One region of the Enterobacter wuhouensis genome, then DNA from elsewhere that is predicted to be linked to it. Evidence: predicted binding sites of a transcription regulator. Region 1 holds the regulator's gene; each other region holds the start of a gene.
The links. Region 1 encodes PhoB, which activates phosphate uptake and scavenging genes when phosphate is short. Its sites were predicted from a motif close to CTGTCATAAAACTGNCNNAT; they were not measured.
Positions count from the first base shown of each region.

Region 2: the regulator PhoB is predicted to act here: its motif matches at 2,934-2,953, upstream of glpT (glycerol-3-phosphate transporter).
Region 3: the regulator PhoB is predicted to act here: its motif matches at 3,284-3,303, upstream of uvrB (excinuclease ABC subunit UvrB).

Region 1 covers NZ_CP142124.1:1,104,907-1,111,583, forward strand. The annotation lists gene sbcC (exonuclease subunit SbcC) at 1-2,872, opposite strand, end outside; gene sbcD (exonuclease subunit SbcD) at 2,869-4,074, opposite strand; gene phoB (phosphate response regulator transcription factor PhoB) at 4,261-4,950, shown strand; gene phoR (phosphate regulon sensor histidine kinase PhoR) at 4,972-6,267, shown strand; gene brnQ (branched-chain amino acid transporter carrier protein BrnQ) at 6,677-6,677, shown strand, end outside.
Region 2 covers NZ_CP142124.1:3,211,478-3,218,154, forward strand. The annotation lists gene nrdB (class Ia ribonucleoside-diphosphate reductase subunit beta) at 1-44, shown strand, start outside; gene yfaE (class I ribonucleotide reductase maintenance protein YfaE) at 44-298, shown strand; gene glpQ (glycerophosphodiester phosphodiesterase) at 403-1,461, opposite strand; gene glpT (glycerol-3-phosphate transporter) at 1,473-2,825, opposite strand; gene glpA (anaerobic glycerol-3-phosphate dehydrogenase subunit A) at 3,077-4,705, shown strand; gene glpB (glycerol-3-phosphate dehydrogenase subunit GlpB) at 4,695-5,912, shown strand; gene glpC (anaerobic glycerol-3-phosphate dehydrogenase subunit GlpC) at 5,909-6,677, shown strand, end outside.
Region 3 covers NZ_CP142124.1:1,508,184-1,514,860, forward strand. The annotation lists gene bioF (8-amino-7-oxononanoate synthase) at 1-686, shown strand, start outside; gene bioC (malonyl-ACP O-methyltransferase BioC) at 670-1,425, shown strand; gene bioD (dethiobiotin synthase) at 1,418-2,119, shown strand; gene VPX56_RS07225 (ABC transporter ATP-binding protein) at 2,082-2,804, opposite strand; gene uvrB (excinuclease ABC subunit UvrB) at 3,556-5,571, shown strand; gene yvcK (uridine diphosphate-N-acetylglucosamine-binding protein YvcK) at 5,644-6,552, opposite strand.

The DNA.
Region 1 (6,677 bases):
GCGCCAGGCTCACCAGGAAACTCTCGCCGCCTGAAAGCGTGCGGGTGTCGCGTACCGCATCCGCCTGCCAGGTATCGACCACCTCCAGCTCCAGCGCGTCGCTGACCTTACGCTGCAGCAGATAACGGCCATGCAGGCGGTTAAGCTGCTGGTTGGCGAGCCACACCAGATTGTCGAGCGTCAGCCCCTGGGCAAATTTACGGAATCGATCGCCGGTGCTGGAGCCAATCAGCGAATTCAGATAGCCCCAGTCCTCGGCCTGGCGGGTGGCGTCTTCGATTTGCTGCATAAGCGCCTGCTGATGCAGACGGTTATCGCTGTCCTGCTTCAGCTGCTGGCGGATCTCACCCTGGCGAGTGGTGTTCTCCCGAAGCCGCTGTGCCAGCTGCTGCAGCTGGCTTTGCAGGGTATGCAGATCGGCCTCCAGCGTGTGCGGACGCTGTGCCTGATGCGCCTGCAGCTGCTGATTAGCCTGGCCGGAAAGGGCCGCGGCCTGCTGTATCTGGTTTTCCAGCGATTGTTTAAGCTGTTCGAGGTGGCGAATTGCGTCGTCATCCAGCAGCGCGGCAAGGAACGCGTCCCGATCGGCAAAGCAGCTCGCCGAGAGCGCCGCGGTGAACTGCGTCTGCGACTGCTGCAGCCGCTCTTGCTCCAGCGTTTCCTGCTGATGCTGCGCGGTGAGCTGGCTCTGTAGCGACACGCATTCGTCGTGCACGTCGCGCCAGCCGTCCGGAATGGCCGGTTCGGCCTCTTCGCCGCGCGTTTCCGGAAGCGTGTCGAGCAGCGGCTTCAATGCGTTTATGCGTTCCAGAAGCACGCCGTGCTGCGTTTGTTTCTCCTGCCACTGCGCAAATTCCGCTTCGCGGGCGTGCAGCCAGGCGGCTTCATTACCGTCTTCAGGTACGTTAAGCGATAGCGAGAGCAGGGTGTGTTCCAGCGCCTGGCGAGCGTTCGTCAGCTGCTGCTGATACTGTCGCTCCTGCGCTTCCTGCTCATTTAACTGGTTTTGCAGGGTGAGACGTTGGCTGAGCTGATAAAGCTGACGCTCGTACTGTTCCTGCTCGTTCATCCACGGCGTGATATCTTCCTGAATATTCAACGCGATGTTCAGGGAAGCGCAGGCTTCCATCCACTCTTTAGTGAGTGCTTGCTCTTCCTGAGAGAGAGTCTGCGCTTCGTCCGTCTCGCGCTGGATCTGCTGAGTCAGGGCATTAACCTGTCCCAGCACCAGCAGGCCTTCCTCTTTAAGCGCGGCGACCTCTTTTTCCAGGGCATCACGGCGGCGCTGGTTATCCGTCAGCTCAAGCGACTGGTATTGCTCAACGGCGGGGTGCTCGCTGGAGCCGCACAGCGGACAGGGTTTGCCTGCCTCAAGCTGCGAACGGTAGTTCTCCAGCTTTTTAATCGTCGCTTCGCTTTCGCACAGGGCCTTCAGGTCCAGATAGTGCTGGTGTTTCTCTTTGTACTGCTGGCGGCGCAGCGCCAGCGTTTCATTGAGTTTATTTTGATCGGCCTGGGCCTTCTGCACGCTTTCACCGCTCTGGCGCAGGCGCTTTTGCAGCGGCTGATAGCGGGCATGCAGCGACGTTAGCCGCTGGCGCAGCGTGCGTGACCGGGACTGCTGCTCCATGGCCGCGTTGACCTCATCCGCCGTCAGCGTCAGCGCATTTTCCGGCATCTCGGCCAGCCTGTTGCGTAATTCACTCATCCGCGCAGCAAGCGAGGCTAACTGCGTTTTATCGCGATTAAGCTGCGAGAGCTGGGCGCGCCAGCCGGCAATCTCCTGCCCCAGCAGGCGATAGCGCTCGTGCTCCGCCAGCCACTGCGCCAGCGCCGTCAGTTCGGTCTGAAGCTGCTCATGATTCCGCTGGGCGGTATGACGGATCCGCGCGCGCAGTGCGGTTTTGGCCTGTAAGCGAGTATTTACTTCGATAATTCGCTGCTGGGTTTGCGTCAGACGCGCGGTTTGCCCCTGATGGTGCTCCCAAAGCGGTCGAAGCTGGGCAGCGGGCAGAGCGAGCTGGAGCTTTGCCAGTTCTGGCGCAGCGTTCGTCAGCGCCTGCTGCGCCTGCTGCTGCATCGCGGAGACGCGCTGTTGCTCAAGCACGAGCTCATCATGGCGCGTAAGCCACTGAAAATCTTTCTGTTGGTTTTGCTGCTGAACCAGCAGGGTTTTCTCTTCGTCAGTAAGTGCCTGCAAACTTTGCTGTAACTGCTGCTGTTGCTCTTCGCTCAACAGCACGACGCCCGCCGCCTGCGCCTCGCACTTTTCAAGCACGCTGCGTGCGGCTTTGTGTTTTTCAAACACCATGGCGGAAATCTGGCCGTAGATCTCGGTGCCGGTCAGCTCTTCCAGCAGCTCGGCGCGATCGCTCGGCCTGGCATTAAGGAAGGCGGCAAACTGTCCCTGTGAGAGCAGCATTGAGCGGGTAAAGCGGCCGTAGTCCAGCCCGGTGAGCGTCGCGATTTGCTCCAGTTTATCCGTGACCTTGTCGGCCAGGATCTTGCCGTCTTCGCAGCGCGCCAACTCTACGCGCGGTGCTTGTAAGTTCCCGTCCGGCTGGTTGCGGGCGCGGTTCTGGCTCCAGAAGGCGCGATAGGCAACGCCTTTTACCTCAAATTCCACTTCCGCCAGGCACTCGGCGGTGTCGCGCGTCATTAGGTCGTTTTGCGCCTGCGACACCTTCTGCAGACGCGGCGTTTCGTGATAAAGCGCCAGACAGATGGCGTCGAGCAGGGTGGTTTTACCTGCCCCGGTCGCGCCGGTGATGGCAAACAGACCGTTGCTGGCAAAGGGCTCGGCGGTAAAGTCGATCTTCCACTCGCCCTTGAGTGAGTTGAGGTTCTTCAGACGCAGGCTCAGAATTTTCATGCGTTTTCTTCCTCGTCATTGAGCGCGTGCAGGGTAAGCGCAAAGAGCTCGGTAAGCCTTTTGCGCTTCACGTCGTCAATCTCTTCCTGGGATAGCCGACGCTCAAATACCTCTTCAACGCTGAGCTCGCTAAGCGTTTCACGCTGTGCGCTTAACAGAATTTTCTCGCGCTGTTCCCGGCTGCGGCGCACCAGTAAAACCTCCACGGGGAGGTCTTCCGTCAGCGCCTGAATTTTCCGCTGCATATCGTGCAGGTAGTCGTCGGTCGTGATTTCGATATCCAGCCAGACGGGCGGAACCTGCTCGGCACCACGCCACTGTTCGAGCTGCTCAGTGATGGCCGCCAGATCGCCTTTTAGCACCGCCAGCGGCTGGGTGACGGGCACCTCCAGCGTCTCAACGGCGCTGAGTTTGCCCTCGCTAAAGCTCACCAGGTGCACGGATTTTGCTTTGCCGGTTTCATCAAAGCTGAGCGAGACAGGCGATCCGCAGTAGCGAATGTGCTCGCAGCCGCCGATGATTTGCGCCCGATGAATGTGCCCGAGCGCGATATAGTCGGCGGCCGGAAAGTTTTGCGCCGGAAAGGCGTCCAGCGTACCGATATAGATGTCACGTACGGCGTCACTTTTACTGGCCCCGACGGTGGTGAGATGCCCGGTCGCAATCACCGGAATCGGCTGGTCGCCTCGCAGGGCGCAGGCATCGGCATGCTGCTGGTGATAATAGTCGGTGATGGCCTGTAACAGATGCTGTTGTTTTTCGCCGCCGGACAGTCCCGCCTGGCTTTGCACGATATCGCGCGGGCGCAGGAAGGGAACTGGGCACAGCACCGCACCCGGCGTGCCGTCGCGTTTTTTCAGGATCTGCGGCGCGTGTCCGGCGCTGGCGACCACGGTAGTATTGAGAAAGGCCAGAATGTCGCGCGACTCATTGAGCGTCGCCACGGAGTCGTGGTTGCCAGCAACAATAACCAGATGACAGCCCGTTTGCTGCAGATTCACCACGAAGCGGTTATAAAGCTCGCGCGCATAGCTCGGCGGCGAGCCGGTATCAAAGATGTCACCCGCCACGATAATCGCGTCAACCTCGCGAGACTGGGCCGTGTCCAGCAGCCAGTTCAGGAACGCTTCATGCTCAGCAGCGCGGCTTTTGCTGTAAAAGTTTTGACCCAGATGCCAGTCCGAGGTGTGAAGTATGCGCATAACAGATCCGTGGCAAAAAATGGTGGAGGGGATTATAAACTTTCAGGGGGCGGAAAATAACCGCTGTAATAAAACAACAGTTTGCCATTTATAGTGGTACTGTTTTTCATAAATCTGTCATAAATCTGACGCATAATGACGCCGCATTACAAACTTGTAACTTAATAAGATAAGACAGGGCAAAGTATGGCGAGACGTATTCTGGTCGTAGAAGATGAAGCTCCAATTCGTGAAATGGTGTGCTTCGTGCTCGAACAAAATGGCTTCCAGCCGGTTGAAGCGGAAGATTATGACAGCGCGGTGAACCAGCTGAATGAACCCTGGCCCGACCTGATTCTGCTGGACTGGATGTTGCCCGGCGGCTCTGGTCTGCAGTTCATCAAACACATCAAGCGTGAAGCGATGACCCGCGATATTCCGGTGGTGATGCTCACGGCGCGCGGTGAAGAGGAAGATCGCGTGCGCGGTCTGGAAACCGGCGCGGACGATTACATCACCAAGCCGTTCTCCCCGAAAGAGCTGGTCGCCCGCATCAAAGCCGTGATGCGCCGCATTTCCCCGATGGCGGTGGAAGAGGTGATCGAGATGCAGGGCCTGAGCCTTGACCCCACCTCACACCGGGTGATGACGGGCGAAAATCCCCTCGATATGGGGCCTACCGAATTTAAACTTCTGCACTTCTTCATGACCCATCCGGAACGCGTCTACAGCCGCGAGCAGTTGCTGAATAACGTCTGGGGGACTAACGTCTATGTCGAAGACCGGACGGTTGACGTCCATATTCGCCGCCTGCGTAAAGCGCTGGAACTGAGCGGCCACGATCGCATGGTGCAGACGGTCCGCGGCACGGGTTATCGTTTCTCAACCCGTTTCTGAACAATGACAGGAGTGTGACGCGTGCTGGAACGTCTGTCATGGAAAAGGCTCGTCTTTGAACTGATCTTATGCTGTATTCCGGCCTTCATTCTGGGGGCCTTTCTTGGACATCTGCCCTGGTTTTTGCTGGCATCGGTTACGGGATTACTGATCTGGCATTTCTGGAACCTGCTGCGCCTTTCCTGGTGGCTGTGGGTTGACAGAAGTATGACGCCTCCGCCGGGAAGCGGGAGCTGGGAGCCGCTCTTATACGGTCTGCACCAGATGCAGATGCGTAATAAAAAGCGCCGCCGCGAGCTGGGAAGCCTGATCAAGCGTTTCCGCAGCGGCGCGGAGTCGCTGCCGGATGCGGTCATTCTGACCACAGAAGAAGGGACCATCTTCTGGTGTAACGGCCTGGCACAGCAGCTTCTTGGCCTGCGCTGGCCGGACGATAACGGACAGAACATCCTCAACCTTCTGCGCTATCCGGAGTTCACGCTGTATCTGAAAAAGCGTGACTTTACCCGCCCGCACAATCTGAAGCTCAATAATGGCCGGCACCTGGAAATTCGCGTGATGCCCTACAGCGATCGGCAGTGGCTGATGGTGGCGCGCGATGTAACCCAGATGCACCAGCTGGAAGGGGCGCGGCGTAACTTCTTTGCCAACGTTAGCCACGAGCTGCGCACGCCGCTGACGGTGCTTCAGGGCTACCTGGAGATGATGCAGGAGCAAACGCTGGAAGGGGCGCCGCGCGAGAAAGCGCTGCACACCATGCGTGAGCAAACGCACCGGATGGAAGGGTTGGTTAAGCAGCTGCTTACGCTTTCGAAAATTGAGGCAGCGCCTTCGCTCGCGCTGACTGACACCATCGACGTGCCGATGATGCTGCGGGTTGTTGAGCGTGAAGCGCAGACGCTCAGCCATAAAAAACACGAGCTTACCTTTGAGGTTGATAACAGTCTCAAGGTGCTTGGCAGCGAAGATGAGTTGCGCAGCGCTGTCTCCAATCTGGTGTATAACGCGGTGAACCATACGCCGGAAGGGACGCATATTCGGGTGCGCTGGCAGCATACGTCGACGGGCGCGGAATTTAGCGTTGAGGACAACGGGCCGGGCATTTCCCCAGAGCATATTCCACGCCTGACCGAGCGCTTTTACCGTGTGGATAAAGCGCGATCCCGGCAGACAGGAGGGAGTGGCCTGGGGCTGGCGATTGTGAAACATGCCGTGAACCACCATGAAAGCCGTCTTGATATACAGAGCACGGTGGGGAAGGGAACCCGCTTTAGCTTCGTCATCCCGGAACGATTAATTGCCAAAAAGATCGCCTGACGGCAGGCGTGTCATTTTACCTTTCCACAGGCCAGCGCACGCTGGCCTGTTTGCTTTGCGGTCAAGCGAAACGCGAGTGAATTTTATACGGTTGATGCTTTTTTGTTCGCATGATTAGCCATGCGTTTTTCTTATAACTGGCGTATTATGCTGGTCTGTATTTTCATGCTGGCATATTGTTCTGGTTTTACGATCCCTCCTTGCCTTTAAACGTTATAAGCGTTTAAATTGCCCCCCATATACTGTCAGACCGACTGTATTTGCGTGGTAAATCGAAAAACTATTCTTCGCCACGCCAGGACGGGAGCATATCCCGCTGAAATTGAGTAAATTTTCCGCTGTATTGTCCCGCGAGGGATGGCGAAATTCTCAACGTTTTCAACACCACATCCACAGGCAGTAAGGTTTTA
Region 2 (6,677 bases), 2.1 Mb from region 1:
ACTCAGAAGTGAATACTGACGACCTGAGCGACTTCCAGCTCTGATGTCACGCGTGACGCTACGTCTTTCCGGCACTGAGGTGCTGTGTCGGGAAGAGCACCCTTCTCTGCTGGTGGCGCTTGAGGCGCATCAGGTAGAAGTAGAGTACCAGTGTCGTTCCGGCTACTGCGGCTCCTGCCGCTGCCGCCTGGTCGCAGGCCAGGTGGACTGGCTGACCGAACCGCTGGCCTTTATTAACGATGGGGAAATTTTGCCCTGCTGCTGCCGGGCAAAAGGCGATATTGAGATCGAGATGTGATTGTGTCCTATCCCCTCTCCCGGTGGGAGAGGGTTAGGGTGAGGGCATCAGGCCGCAAAGCCTGATTGTCGGGTGGCGGCTTCGCCTTACCCGACCTACAAAACCTACTTCCGGTGAATGAATTCGACCGCTTTATCCGGGAAATCCGTAAACAGCCCGTCCACGCCCGCCTGGTTATACAACACCTCATAAAGCTGATTCACGTCCGTGGCATACGGCGGCAGCTGGTCTGCACGCACGGTATACGGATGCACCTGCATCTTGCTGGCGTGCGCCTCTTTCACCATCGCCGTCAGCTTCACGTGGCCCGGCGCTGAGCCTTCCGCCACCAGCATGTGGTAATCCGGCCCGATGCCGTCGGCGTACTGCGCAATCTGCTTCATCGCGCCCGGCTTGAACATCCAGTCGTAGCTGTAGTTAACCCACTTTCCGTCCGGCTGCTTCTCCTGGGTTTCATTCCAGTCGGTATAGGCGATCAGCTGAACCAGGTTGAGGTTCATGCCCATCTTCGGTTCCAGCTCGGTTTTGATGCGCTTCAGCTCGGCGGCGTCAAAACACTGCAGGTAGACCTTGTCCTGCTTGCTGGTGTAGCCGTACTGTTTCAGCACCTCCAGCGTTTTCGCGGCAATGTCCTTCCCTTCCTGATGGTGGAACCACGGCGCTTTGATTTCCGGGTAGATGCCGATGTTTTTACCGGTAGAGTGGTTCAGCCCCTGAACAAACTCAATCTCCTCTTCAAAGGTATGAATGCGGAAGTCGGATTTGCCCATCGGGAAGCGCCCCGGATAGACCTGCACCTTCTTGCCGTTCTCAATCTCGAAGCCTTCGGTAAACTTCAGCGAGCGGATCTCCGCCAGCGTGAAGTCGATGGCGTAGTAGCGGCCATCTTTTCGCGCGCCGTCGGGGAAACGTTCCGCCACGTCCGTCACGCGGTCAAGATAGTGATCGTGCAGGACGACCAGCCGGTCGTCCTTGGTCATCACCAGATCCTGCTCCAGGTAATCCGCCCCCTGCGCATAGGCCATCGCTTTTGCCGGCAGCGTGTGCTCCGGCAGATAGCCGCTGGCGCCGCGGTGGGCGATAACGATTTTCTCCGCCGCCAGCGCGGAGCCGGTCATCAAACCGGCCAGCAGCAGGCCGGTCGCTAATTGAGTTAGTTTCATCGCAATGCTCCTTATTGACGACGCGCCTGCACTTCCGCGTGGTGGCGTTTCTCACCGATCATCACAACAATCAGCAGCAGTACCGCCAGCACGCTACCGCCGATCATCACCATAAAGCCGCCGTCCCAGCCGAAGAAGTCAACGGTGTAGCCCACGATGGCGCTCGCCGCGACCGAACCGCCCAGATAGCCGAACAGGCCGGTAAAGCCCGCCGCCGTGCCCGCCGCTTTTTTCGGCGCGAGTTCCAGCGCGTGCAGACCGATCAGCATCACCGGACCGTAGATCAGGAAGCCAATCACGATCATACAGGCCATATCAACGCCAGGATTGCCCGGCGGGTTGAGCCAGTACACGACGGTCGCGATGGTGACCAGGGTCATAAAGAACACGCCCGTCGCACCGCGGTTGCCGCGGAACACTTTATCCGACATCCAGCCGCAGAGCAGCGTGCCCGGGATCCCGGCATATTCATACAGGAAATAGGCCCAGGACGATTTATCCAGCGCGAAGTGCTTCACCTCTTTCAGGTAGGTTGGTGACCAGTCGAGGATGCCGTAGCGCAGCAGGTAAACGAAGACGTTCGCCACCGCGATATACCACAGCAGCCTGTTAGGCAGGACGTACTTCATGAAGATCTGTTTTGCGGTCAGCTCTTCTTCGTGCTCCTTGCTGTAATCATCCGGATAGTCGTTTTTGTACTCTTCAATCGGCGGCAGGCCGCAGGACTGCGGCGTATCACGCATCAGCGCGAAGGCAATAATCGCCACCACGATGGCGCCAAAGGCGGGCATATACAGCGCGGCCTTCCAGTCGTTGAACCAGGCCATGCCGAGCAGGAACAGCAGAGGCGGAATACCGCCGCCAACGTTATGGGCGCAGTTCCACACCGACACGATGCCGCCGCGTTCTTTCTGCGACCACCAGTGCACCATGGTACGCCCGCACGGCGGCCACCCCATCCCCTGGAACCAGCCGCAGAGGAACAGCAGCACGAACATAATCGCAATGCTGGAGGTTGCCCACGGCACAAAGCCCATAAACAGCATCACCGCAGCGGCCAGGATCAGGCCAGCAGGCAGGAACACGCGCGGATTCGAGCGGTCCGATACCGAGCCCATAATGAATTTGGAAAAACCGTAGGCAATGGAGATCCCCGACAGCGCGAACCCCAGATCGCCGCGGGAGAAGCCCTGCTCCACCAGATACGGCATGGCGAGCGCGAAGTTTTTACGTACCAGATAATACGCCGCGTACCCGAAGAAAATCCCCAGGAAGATTTGCCAACGCAGACGGCGGTAAAGCGGATCTATTTCTGCCTCAGGCAGACGCGCCCTGTGCGGCGCAGGTTTGAAGATACTGAGCATAACAGCCTCCGTGGCCTTGTATTGAGAGAGCAGGTGGCTCGCACCTGGATTCCAGAGGCGGGGATGTTAAGAAATCACGGTGATTGTTACTGTGAATCAACGCACAGATTGTTACAGAAATATGACAGGATGCGCAAAAAAGCGCATGAAATCACGTTTCACTTTCGATTTGCGCGCGTTTATGTTCGAAATCAAACAAACCACATTATTGATGTGGCTAAATGGTAAAAAACGAACATAGAGGGTAAACAATGACCATTCACGATCCTCGCTACAGCGATGTGATAATCATTGGCGGTGGTGCCACCGGCGCCGGGATCGCCCGTGACTGCGCCCTGAGAGGCCTAAGCGTTACGCTGCTGGAGCGCCATGATATCGCCACCGGCGCGACCGGGCGCAACCATGGCCTTTTGCACAGCGGCGCGCGATATGCGGTCACCGACGGCGAATCCGCGCGCGAGTGTATTGCCGAAAATCAGATCCTCAAGCGCATCGCCCGACACTGCGTTGAACCCACCGACGGCCTGTTTATTACCCTTCCCGAAGATGACCTGTCGTTTCAGTCGACCTTTATCACCGCCTGCAATGCAGCCGGTATTCAGGCAGAGGCGATGGACCCGGCGCTGGCGCAGCGGCTGGAACCCTCGGTGAACCCGGCGCTTATCGGCGCGGTGAAAGTGCCTGACGGCACCGTCGACCCCTTCCGCCTGACCGCCGCCAATATGCTGGACGCCCGCGAGCACGGCGCGCGCATACTGACCGGGCACGAAGTGACCGGGCTTATCCGCGAAAGCAGTACCGTGCGTGGCGTACGGGTCTTTGATACGCAGTATAACGAGCACAGCGAACTGTTTGCCGCCGTCGTGATCAACGCCGCGGGGATCTGGGGGCAGCGCATCGCAGAGTACGCCGATCTGTCGATCCGCATGTTCCCGGCCAAAGGGTCGCTGCTGATCCTCGATCACCGCATCAACAACCATGTCATCAACCGCTGCCGCAAACCGTCCGACGCCGACATTCTGGTACCTGGCGATACCATTTCGCTGATCGGCACCACCTCCACGCACGTCGACTACAGCGAGATTGACTACAACCGCGTGACCGCCGAAGAGGTCGACATCCTGCTGCGCGAAGGGGAAAAACTGGCTCCGGTCATGGCGCAGACGCGCATCCTGCGGGCCTACGCGGGCGTGCGTCCGCTGGTTGCCAGCGACAATGACCCGAGCGGGCGCAACGTCAGCCGGGGGATCGTGCTGCTCGATCACGCCGAGCGCGACGGGATGGAGGGCTTTATCACCATCACCGGCGGCAAGCTGATGACCTACCGCCTGATGGCCGAGTGGGCAACCGATGCCGTCTGCCGCAAGCTGGGGAATACCGAACGCTGCGTGACGGCGGAACAGCCGCTGCCCGGCTCGCGGCAGTCCACCGAGAAGACGCTGCAAAAAATCATCTCGCTCCCCGCGCCGCTGCGCGGGTCCGCTATCTACCGCCACGGCGACAGAACGCCGCAGTGGCTGGGTGAAGGTCGCCTGAGCCGCAGCCTGGTGTGCGAGTGCGAAGCGGTCACCGCCGGGGAAGTGCAGTACGCCGTGGAGAATCTGACGGTGAATAACCTGCTCGATTTACGCCGCCGCACGCGCGTCGGGATGGGGACCTGTCAGGGCGAGCTGTGCGCCTGCCGTGCCGCCGGGCTATTGCAGCGTTTTCACGCCACCTCCTCTACCCAGTCGCTTGCTCAGCTCAGCGATTTCCTGAACGAACGCTGGAAAGGCATTCAGCCCGTCGCCTGGGGGGACGCCCTGCGCGAAAGCGAGTTCACCCGCTGGGTCTACCAGGGACTTTGCGGCCTTGAAAAGGAGCCACAGGATGAAATTTGATACCGTGATTATCGGCGGCGGCCTGGCGGGCCTGCTCTGCGGCATTAAGCTCACGAAGCAGGGGCTGCGCTGCGCCATTATCACCCGGGGTCAGAGCGCCCTGCACTTCTCGTCGGGATCGCTGGATCTGGTGGACGACGCCTGGCGCGATAAACTGCCGCCCGAGCACCCCTATCACCTGATTGGCGCGCAGCATATTGACCGCTTTGCCCTTGAAACCGAAGCGCTGCTGGCAGAGTGCGGCGCGCGGCTGCAGGGCAGCGCGCGGCAAAACCATCAGCGCGTGACGCCGCTTGGCACCCTGCGCTCCGCCTGGCTCAGCCCGGAAGACGTTCCCGTCGCACCGTTTAAGGATGAGACCGTGCTGGTGGTCGGCATCAGTGGTTTTCTCGATTTTCAGCCGCACCTCGCGGCGGCATCGCTCTGTCGCCAGGGCGTTAATGCAGAAACAGCGGAGATAGACCTGCCCGAGCTTGACGTTCTGCGCGATAACCCCAGCGAGTTCCGGGCGGTCAATATTGCCCGACTGCTGGATAACGAAGATAAGTGGCCGCTGCTCTATGAAGCGCTCAAACCCCTCGGTGAGAAATACGACGCGCTGTTTATGCCCGCCTGCTTTGGCCTTGTGGACAACCGTCTCTGGCGTTGGCTGTCGGAACGTCTTTCCTGCACCCTCGGGCTGCTTCCCACGCTTCCACCGTCCGTTCCGGGCATTCGCCTGCATACCCAGCTACAGCGCCGGTTCGTGGCGCAGGGCGGCGTGTGGATGGCGGGTGATGAAGTAAAAAAAATCACGCTGAACGGCGGCGAGGCCAGCGAGGTGTGGACACGAAACCACGGCGATATTCCCCTTCGGGCACGCTATACGGTGCTGGCCAGCGGCAGCTTTTTCAGCAACGGATTGCTCAGCAGCCGGGAGGGCATTCGGGAGGCGATCCTGGGGCTGGACGTCCGGCAAAGCGCCTCGCGCGCGGACTGGTATCAGAGTGATTTCTTCACCCCGCAGCCCTGGCAGCAGTTCGGCGTGATTGTCGATAACCAGCTGCATCCGCAACTTTCCGGTAAACCCGTCAGTAATCTCTTTGCCATCGGCTCGCTGCTGGGCGGCTACGACCCCATCGTGCAGGGCTGCGGCGGCGGCGTTTGCGCGGTGACGGCGCTCCACGTGGCAGAGCAGATTATCCAGCGCACGGAGGCTGAACGATGAACGATACCCGTTTTGAAAGCTGCATCAAATGCACGGTATGCACCACCGTCTGCCCGGTCAGCGGCGTCAACCCGCGCTACCCCGGTCCGAAGCAGGCCGGGCCGGACGGCGAGCGTCTTCGCCTGAAGGACGGCAAACTGTACGACGAGGCGCTAAAATACTGCATCAACTGCAAGCGCTGCGAAGTCGCCTGCCCGTCGGATGTTAAAATCGGCGATATCATCCAGCGCGCCCGCGCGCGCTACAGCACGCAGAAGCCGACGCTGCGCGACGCGATCCTAAGCCATACCGACCTGATGGGCAGCGTCTCGACGCCGTTTGCCCCGCTGGTGAATGCCGCAACCGCACTCAAGCCGGTGCGCCAGCTGCTGGATGCCACGCTTAAAATCGACCATCACCGCAGCCTGCCGAAATATTCTCACGGCACCTTTCGCCGCTGGTACAAATCCGTCGCGGCGGAACAGGCGCAGTACGCCGATCGGGTGGCCTTCTTCCACGGCTGCTACGTGAACTACAACCATCCGCAGCTGGGAAAAGATCTGCTCAAGGTACTGAATGCCATGGGCACCGGCGTGGAGCTGCTGAGTCAGGAAAAATGCTGCGGCGTGCCGCTGATTGCCAACGGATTTACGGATAAAGCGCGTAAGCAGGCGAAAAGTAACGTCTCGTCGCTGCGCGAAGCCATTGTAGACAGGGGGACACCGGTGCTGGCCACCTCCTCCACCTGCGCCTTTACGCTGCGCGATGAATATCCGCACCTGCTGG
Region 3 (6,677 bases), 400 kb from region 1:
TCGCTACGCTGCTGGATAAACCCTGCGACGGACAGCAGCTGGCGGTCACCGAGGGCGTGTTCAGCATGGACGGCGACAGCGCGCCGCTTGCCGCGCTGCAGGAGGCGGCAAAACGGCAAAACGCGTGGCTGCTGGTCGACGACGCCCACGGCATTGGCGTGATGGGCGAAGAGGGGCGCGGCAGCGCGCACCTGCAGAATGTTAAACCCGAACTGCTGATTGTCACCTTCGGCAAAGGCTTTGGCGCGAGCGGCGCGGCGGTGTTGTGCAGCGAGTCCGTTGCCGACTACCTGCTGCAGTTCGCGCGGCATCTGATTTACAGCACCAGCATGCCGCCCGCGCAGGCCGTGGCGTTATCCGCCTCGCTGGCGGTGATCCGAAGCGCTGAGGGGGAAGAGCGTCGCCAGCGCTTAAACGGGCACATCGCCCGCTTTCGCGAGGCGCTGCGCGCGCTGCCGTTCCGGACGACGGACTCTCAAAGCGCTATCCAGCCGGTGATTGCAGGCGACAACAGCCGCGCGCTGTCGCTGGCGGACGGGCTACGCGAGCGCGGAATGTGGGCCACCGCCATTCGCCCGCCAACCGTGCCCGCAGGGACAGCCCGTTTGCGGCTGACCCTGACGGCGGCGCACGAGGCGCAGGATATCGATGCACTTGTGGAGGCGCTACATGTCGCCGGTCAATAAGCAGGCCGTCGCGGCGGCCTTTGGCAGGGCAGCGCGCAGCTATTCACAGCATGATGAACTGCAGCGACAGAGCGCGAAGGGGCTGCTTGCCGCACTCGGTGAATATAATTTCCCGCAGGTGCTGGACGCCGGCTGTGGGCCAGGAGGCAACAGCCGCTACTGGCGCGACGCGGGAAGCCACGTCACGGCTCTCGACCTGTCCGCACAAATGCTTGATGAAGCGCGCCAGCAGCGGGCCGCAGACCGCTATCTGCAGGCGGATATCGAAGCCATACCGCTGGCGGACGCGCAGTTCGATCTGGTCTGGAGCCACCTGGCGGTGCAGTGGTGCACCAGCCTGCCGCAGGCGCTGGCTGAACTTTACCGCGTAGCGCGACCGGGCGGGAAGGTGGCCTTTACCACGCTGCTGGAAAGCTCGCTGCCGGAGCTTAATCAGGCGTGGAAAGCGGTGGATGCGCAACCGCACGCGAACCGTTTCTTATCGCACGAGCAGGTGACGCTGGCGCTGTCCGGCTGGCGCTATCGCAGCGCGGTGCAGACCATCACCCTCAATTTTGACGACGCGCTCAGCGCCATGCGCTCCCTCAAGGGGATTGGCGCTACGCACCTGCACGCCGGGCGGGAGAGAAAACCCCTGACCCGCGGGCAGCTGCAGCGCCTCGAGCTGGCCTGGCCGCAGCAGCGGGGTGAGTTCCCGCTCTCTTATCAACTATTTCATGGGGTTATTGAACGTGGCTGAACGCTATTTTGTCACCGGAACGGATACGGAAGTGGGTAAAACGGTGGCCAGCGCCGCGCTGCTGCAGGCCGCGCGCCTGCAGGGAAAATCCACCGCAGGATATAAGCCCGTTGCCTCCGGCAGCGAGATGACGCCGGACGGATTACGCAATTCCGACGCGCTGGCGCTCCAGCGCAACAGCACGATTGAACTCGCCTATTCCGCGGTGAATCCGTACACCTTTGCCGAGCCGACCTCGCCGCACATCATCAGCGCCGACGAAGGACGTCCGATAGATTTTGCCGTGCTGTCTGCCGGATTGCGTTCGCTGGAAGAGCGGGCCGAGTGGGTGCTGGTGGAAGGCGCGGGCGGCTGGTTTACGCCGCTTTCGCAAGAGCAGACCTTTGCTGACTGGGTACAGGCCGAGCGTCTCCCGGTGATCCTGGTTGTCGGCGTGAAGCTGGGCTGCATTAACCATGCGATGCTGACGGCGCAGGCCGTGCAGCAGGCAGGACTGCCGCTGGCGGGCTGGATCGCTAACGACGTGGTTGCGCCGGGGAAACGCCATCAGGAGTATCTGGCAACGCTCAGACGCGTGCTGCCCGCGCCGTTCCTCGGCGAGATCCCGTGGCTTCCTGACGGTGCGGACAATGTCGAGACCGGCCGCTATCTCGATATCAGCGCCTTGCCTCTCGCGACATCCAGTGAGCGATAAGCTCATCATCAAGCTCGTTAACGTGGCCCTGCGCCACGTTACGCCCGCGATAAAGCATGCAGAAGCGATCCGCGAACCGACGGATAAACGACAGCTGCTGCTCTGCCAGCAGGACCGTCATCCCTAACTCCTGACTTAGCCTCACCAGCAGCTGCCCTAGCTTCTGGGCGAAGCTCTGTCCGGCGCCGTGCATCGGCTCGTCCAGAATCAGCACCTGCGGTCGATTGACCAGCGCATTGGCCAGCGCCAGCTGATACTGATCTTCCGGTGAAAGGGCGTTGGCGCGGGTTTGCCGCAGGGCGTAAAGCTGTGGAAAAAGATCGTAAATATCGCTTTTCACCGCAGCATCAGGCATACCCGTTGCCCGCACCGCAATGTGCAAATTATCTTCTATGGTCAACTGGGAAAAGATCCGCCTGTCCTGCGGAACATAGCCAATGCCCAGCAGGGAACGCTGCTCGGGTATCTTGCTCAGCAAATCGCAGGGCGGGGCACCGGCTTCATGCCAGACGATCGTACCACTCTCAACCGGTAACGCACCGGTGATGCAGTTCATCAGGGTTGTCTTGCCCATCCCGGGTAAACCCACAATTCCGGTGCATAAGCCTTTCGGTAAATCTAAATCGACATTCCATAGCGTATGTTGGCTTCCGTAGAACTGATTCACTGCGCGCAGACTCAACATCTTTCTCTCCTTAAAATGCGTATGGGCAAGGCTCATTCTATTTTCTGCAAAATGCCTGCCAGAACCCTTAAATCGTTTAAAAAAGAGCCTTTTTTAGGAATAAGTCGCTGCTTTGCGGCCTGCAGGCTGCAGGAGTGCACCGCGACAGTGCTGGAGAGAGAAGGAGGATGGTGCAGCGCCATGATGACGGAATTGTGAGTAAGATCTCACCAATACGTTATGTGCGGCTCAGCTGATGAATAGCAAAAAAGAGCTATAAAAATTTTTTGTCGCCGCTTCGTGGGAAAAACCGGGAATTTGCCGAGTGGCGCGCCATATGGGCTGGAAGCAGTTATCCACTATTCCTGTGGATAACCATGTGCATTAGAGTTAGAAAACACGCGATAAGCGAGAGAATACGCGGGTTACGCGCAAATTGGTGCGAAACGCGGCTTTAAGAAATATCGTTTAATTATTAAAGGGTTGGATAAAAGCAATCACCGTCACGAAAGTGTCACTCGCTGCCCTAAAACGCCCATTACACAGCTTGACAAATGTTAAAAAAGGAAAACTTCTGGGGATAACCCGTATCGGCTGGTGTTTTATCTTGTCCCTGTCTAAATTCCGACCGGGATCGCGCTAATCATTCATGCGCTACTCTAAATATCCTGACATGCCACTGGTTTTTCATCCAGTGTTTTTTACTGGCATTCCTGGCCACAACGAGTAAAATTATTCACCTGCCGCTTTTTACGTCATCAGGTTGTCGCCAATGAGTAAACCGTTCAAATTGAATTCTGCTTTCCGTCCTTCAGGCGATCAGCCTGAGGCGATACGTCGTCTCGAAGAGGGTCTGGAAGACGGGCTGGCGCACCAGACGCTGCTGGGGGTGACCGGTTCGGGTAAAACCTTTACCGTTGCTAACGTTATTGCGGATTTGCAACGCCCCACGATGGTGCTTGCCCCCAACAAAACGCTGGCGGCGCAGCTGTACGGCGAGATGAAAGAGTTCTTCCCGGAAAATGCGGTGGAATATTTCGTCTCCTACTACGATTACTACCAGCCTGAGGCCTACGTCCCCAGCTCAGACACCTTCATCGAGAAGGATGCCTCGGTAAACGAACATATCGAGCAGATGCGTCTGTCGGCGACGAAGGCGCTTCTGGAGCGTCGCGATGTTGTTGTGGTGGCATCGGTTTCAGCCATCTACGGTCTGGGCGATCCCGATCTTTACCTGAAGATGATGCTGCACCTGACTCAGGGGATGATCATCGACCAGCGCGCGATACTGCGCCGTCTGGCCGAGCTGCAGTACACCCGTAATGACCAGGCGTTCCAGCGCGGCACCTTCCGCGTGCGCGGGGAGGTGATCGACATCTTCCCGGCCGAATCGGACGATATGGCGCTGCGCGTTGAGCTGTTTGACGAAGAGGTTGAACGGCTGTCGCTGTTCGACCCGCTGACCGGACACGTTGAGTCGACGATCCAGCGCTTTACCGTCTACCCTAAAACGCACTACGTGACGCCGCGCGAGCGTATCGTGCAGGCGATGGAAGATATCAAAGTCGAGCTGGCCGATCGTCGTAAAGTGCTCCTGGCGAACAACAAGCTGCTTGAAGAGCAGCGCTTGAGCCAGCGTACCCAGTTCGATCTGGAAATGATGAACGAGCTGGGCTACTGCTCCGGTATCGAAAACTACTCGCGTTACCTTTCCGGGCGCGGGCCGGGCGAAGCGCCGCCAACCCTGTTTGACTACCTTCCGGCGGATGGCCTGCTGGTGATTGACGAATCCCACGTCACGATCCCGCAGATCGGCGGGATGTACCGCGGCGACCGGGCGCGAAAGGAGACGCTGGTGGAGTACGGCTTCCGCCTGCCGTCGGCGCTCGATAACCGTCCGATGAAGTTTGAAGAATTCGAGGCGCTCGCGCCGCAGACCATCTACGTATCGGCAACGCCGGGCAACTATGAGCTGGAGAAATCCGGCGAGGACGTGGTGGACCAGGTGGTGCGTCCGACCGGGCTGCTTGATCCTATTATCGAGGTTCGTCCGGTTGCGACGCAGGTGGACGACCTGCTCTCCGAGATCCGCGCCCGTTCCGCCATCAACGAGCGCGTGCTGGTCACGACGCTGACCAAACGCATGGCGGAAGACCTGACGGAGTATCTGGAAGAGCACGGCGAGAAGGTGCGTTACCTGCACTCGGATATCGATACCGTAGAGCGCATGGAGATCATCCGCGATCTGCGTCTGGGCGAGTTCGACGTGCTGGTGGGGATCAACCTCCTGCGAGAAGGTCTGGACATGCCGGAAGTGTCGCTGGTAGCCATTCTGGACGCCGACAAAGAGGGCTTCCTGCGTTCCGAGCGTTCGCTGATCCAGACCATTGGCCGCGCCGCGCGTAACGTCAACGGGAAAGCCATTCTGTACGGAGACAAGATTACCCCGTCGATGGCGAAAGCGATTGGCGAAACGGAACGTCGCCGCGAGAAGCAGCAGCGCTACAACGAAGAGCACGGCATCACGCCGCAGGGTCTGAACAAGAAGGTGGTGGACATTCTGGCGCTGGGTCAGAACATTGCCAAGACCAAATCGAAAGGGCGCGGCAAGGCGCGTTCCGTGGTGGAAGAGGATACCGTCGTACTGACGCCGAAAGCGCTGCAGCAGAAAATCCACGAGCTGGAAGGGCAGATGATGCAGCACGCGCAGAACCTGGAGTTCGAAGAGGCGGCGCAGATCCGCGACCAGCTGCATCAGCTGCGGGATCTGTTCATCGCGGCATCGTGAGTAAGGTCATGTTTTCTCCCTCTCCCCGTGGGAGAGGGCCGGGGTGAGGGCATCAGGCCGCACAAAGCGGCCCTAACCCAATGCCTGAATCGCCTTCTCCAGCGCCTCGCGCAGCAGGTGACGGTCGTGGCGATACTTGATGTCGCTCGCTTCCAGCGGCTCCTGAACCACCACCCGATCCCCAATACCGGACACATCCACATTCGGGCCTACCACCACGCCGTCGATAATTTTCTTACCGACGTACTGCTCCATTAGCTCCAGCTTGTTCGCCAGCGACAGGCTCGCCGCCGCCGGGCTCAGCTCACGCCCAAGATTGCCGATATAGACCATCGGGGCTGGCGTTCTGCGCAGCGCCTGCGCCAGCTCCTTCACCAGCAGGATCGGCATCAGGCTGGTGTAAAAACTGCCCGGGCCAATCAAAATCAGATCCGCTTCGCTGATGGCTTCAACCGCTTCGCGCGTGGCAGGCACGCTCGGGTAGGTCATTAGCTCTGCCGGCGGCAGCAGAAGCTGGTCTATGTTCACTTCGCCGTAAACTTCATGCCCTTCCACGTCGATAGCCATTAAATCGACCGGATGTTCCGACATGGGGATCAGAAACGCATCGACTTTAAGCAGGTTTCGAATGAGGTTGATGGCTTCGAGAGGGCGCACGCTCAGGTGATCCAGCGCCTTTAACATCAGGTTTCCAAGGTTATGGCCCGATAATTCACCGTTCCCGCCAAAACGGTACTCAAACATCGCCGAGGCAACGCTGGGTTCTGTTATTAACTGGTTCAGACAGTTACGCATATCGCCCCAGGCTATTCCGCCCTCGGCGCGGCGGATCCGGCCGGTAGATCCCCCATTATCGGTCGTGGTCACTATCCCTGTTAATCTGGACCCCAGGGTGGATAACGACGACATTACCCGTCCCAGACCGTGGCCCCCGCCGAGGGCGACGACGCGGTCAAGATCCGCCAAAGTGCGATTGCGCATACACATTCCTTATCTCATTCGATCTGCGTAACAGTAACCCAACTACCCCTAAAAGACGATGCCTCAGCCGTAGCTTAATGACGTATATCAATGCGAAAGTGCTGCTTTTAGGTATTCTGTAGCGA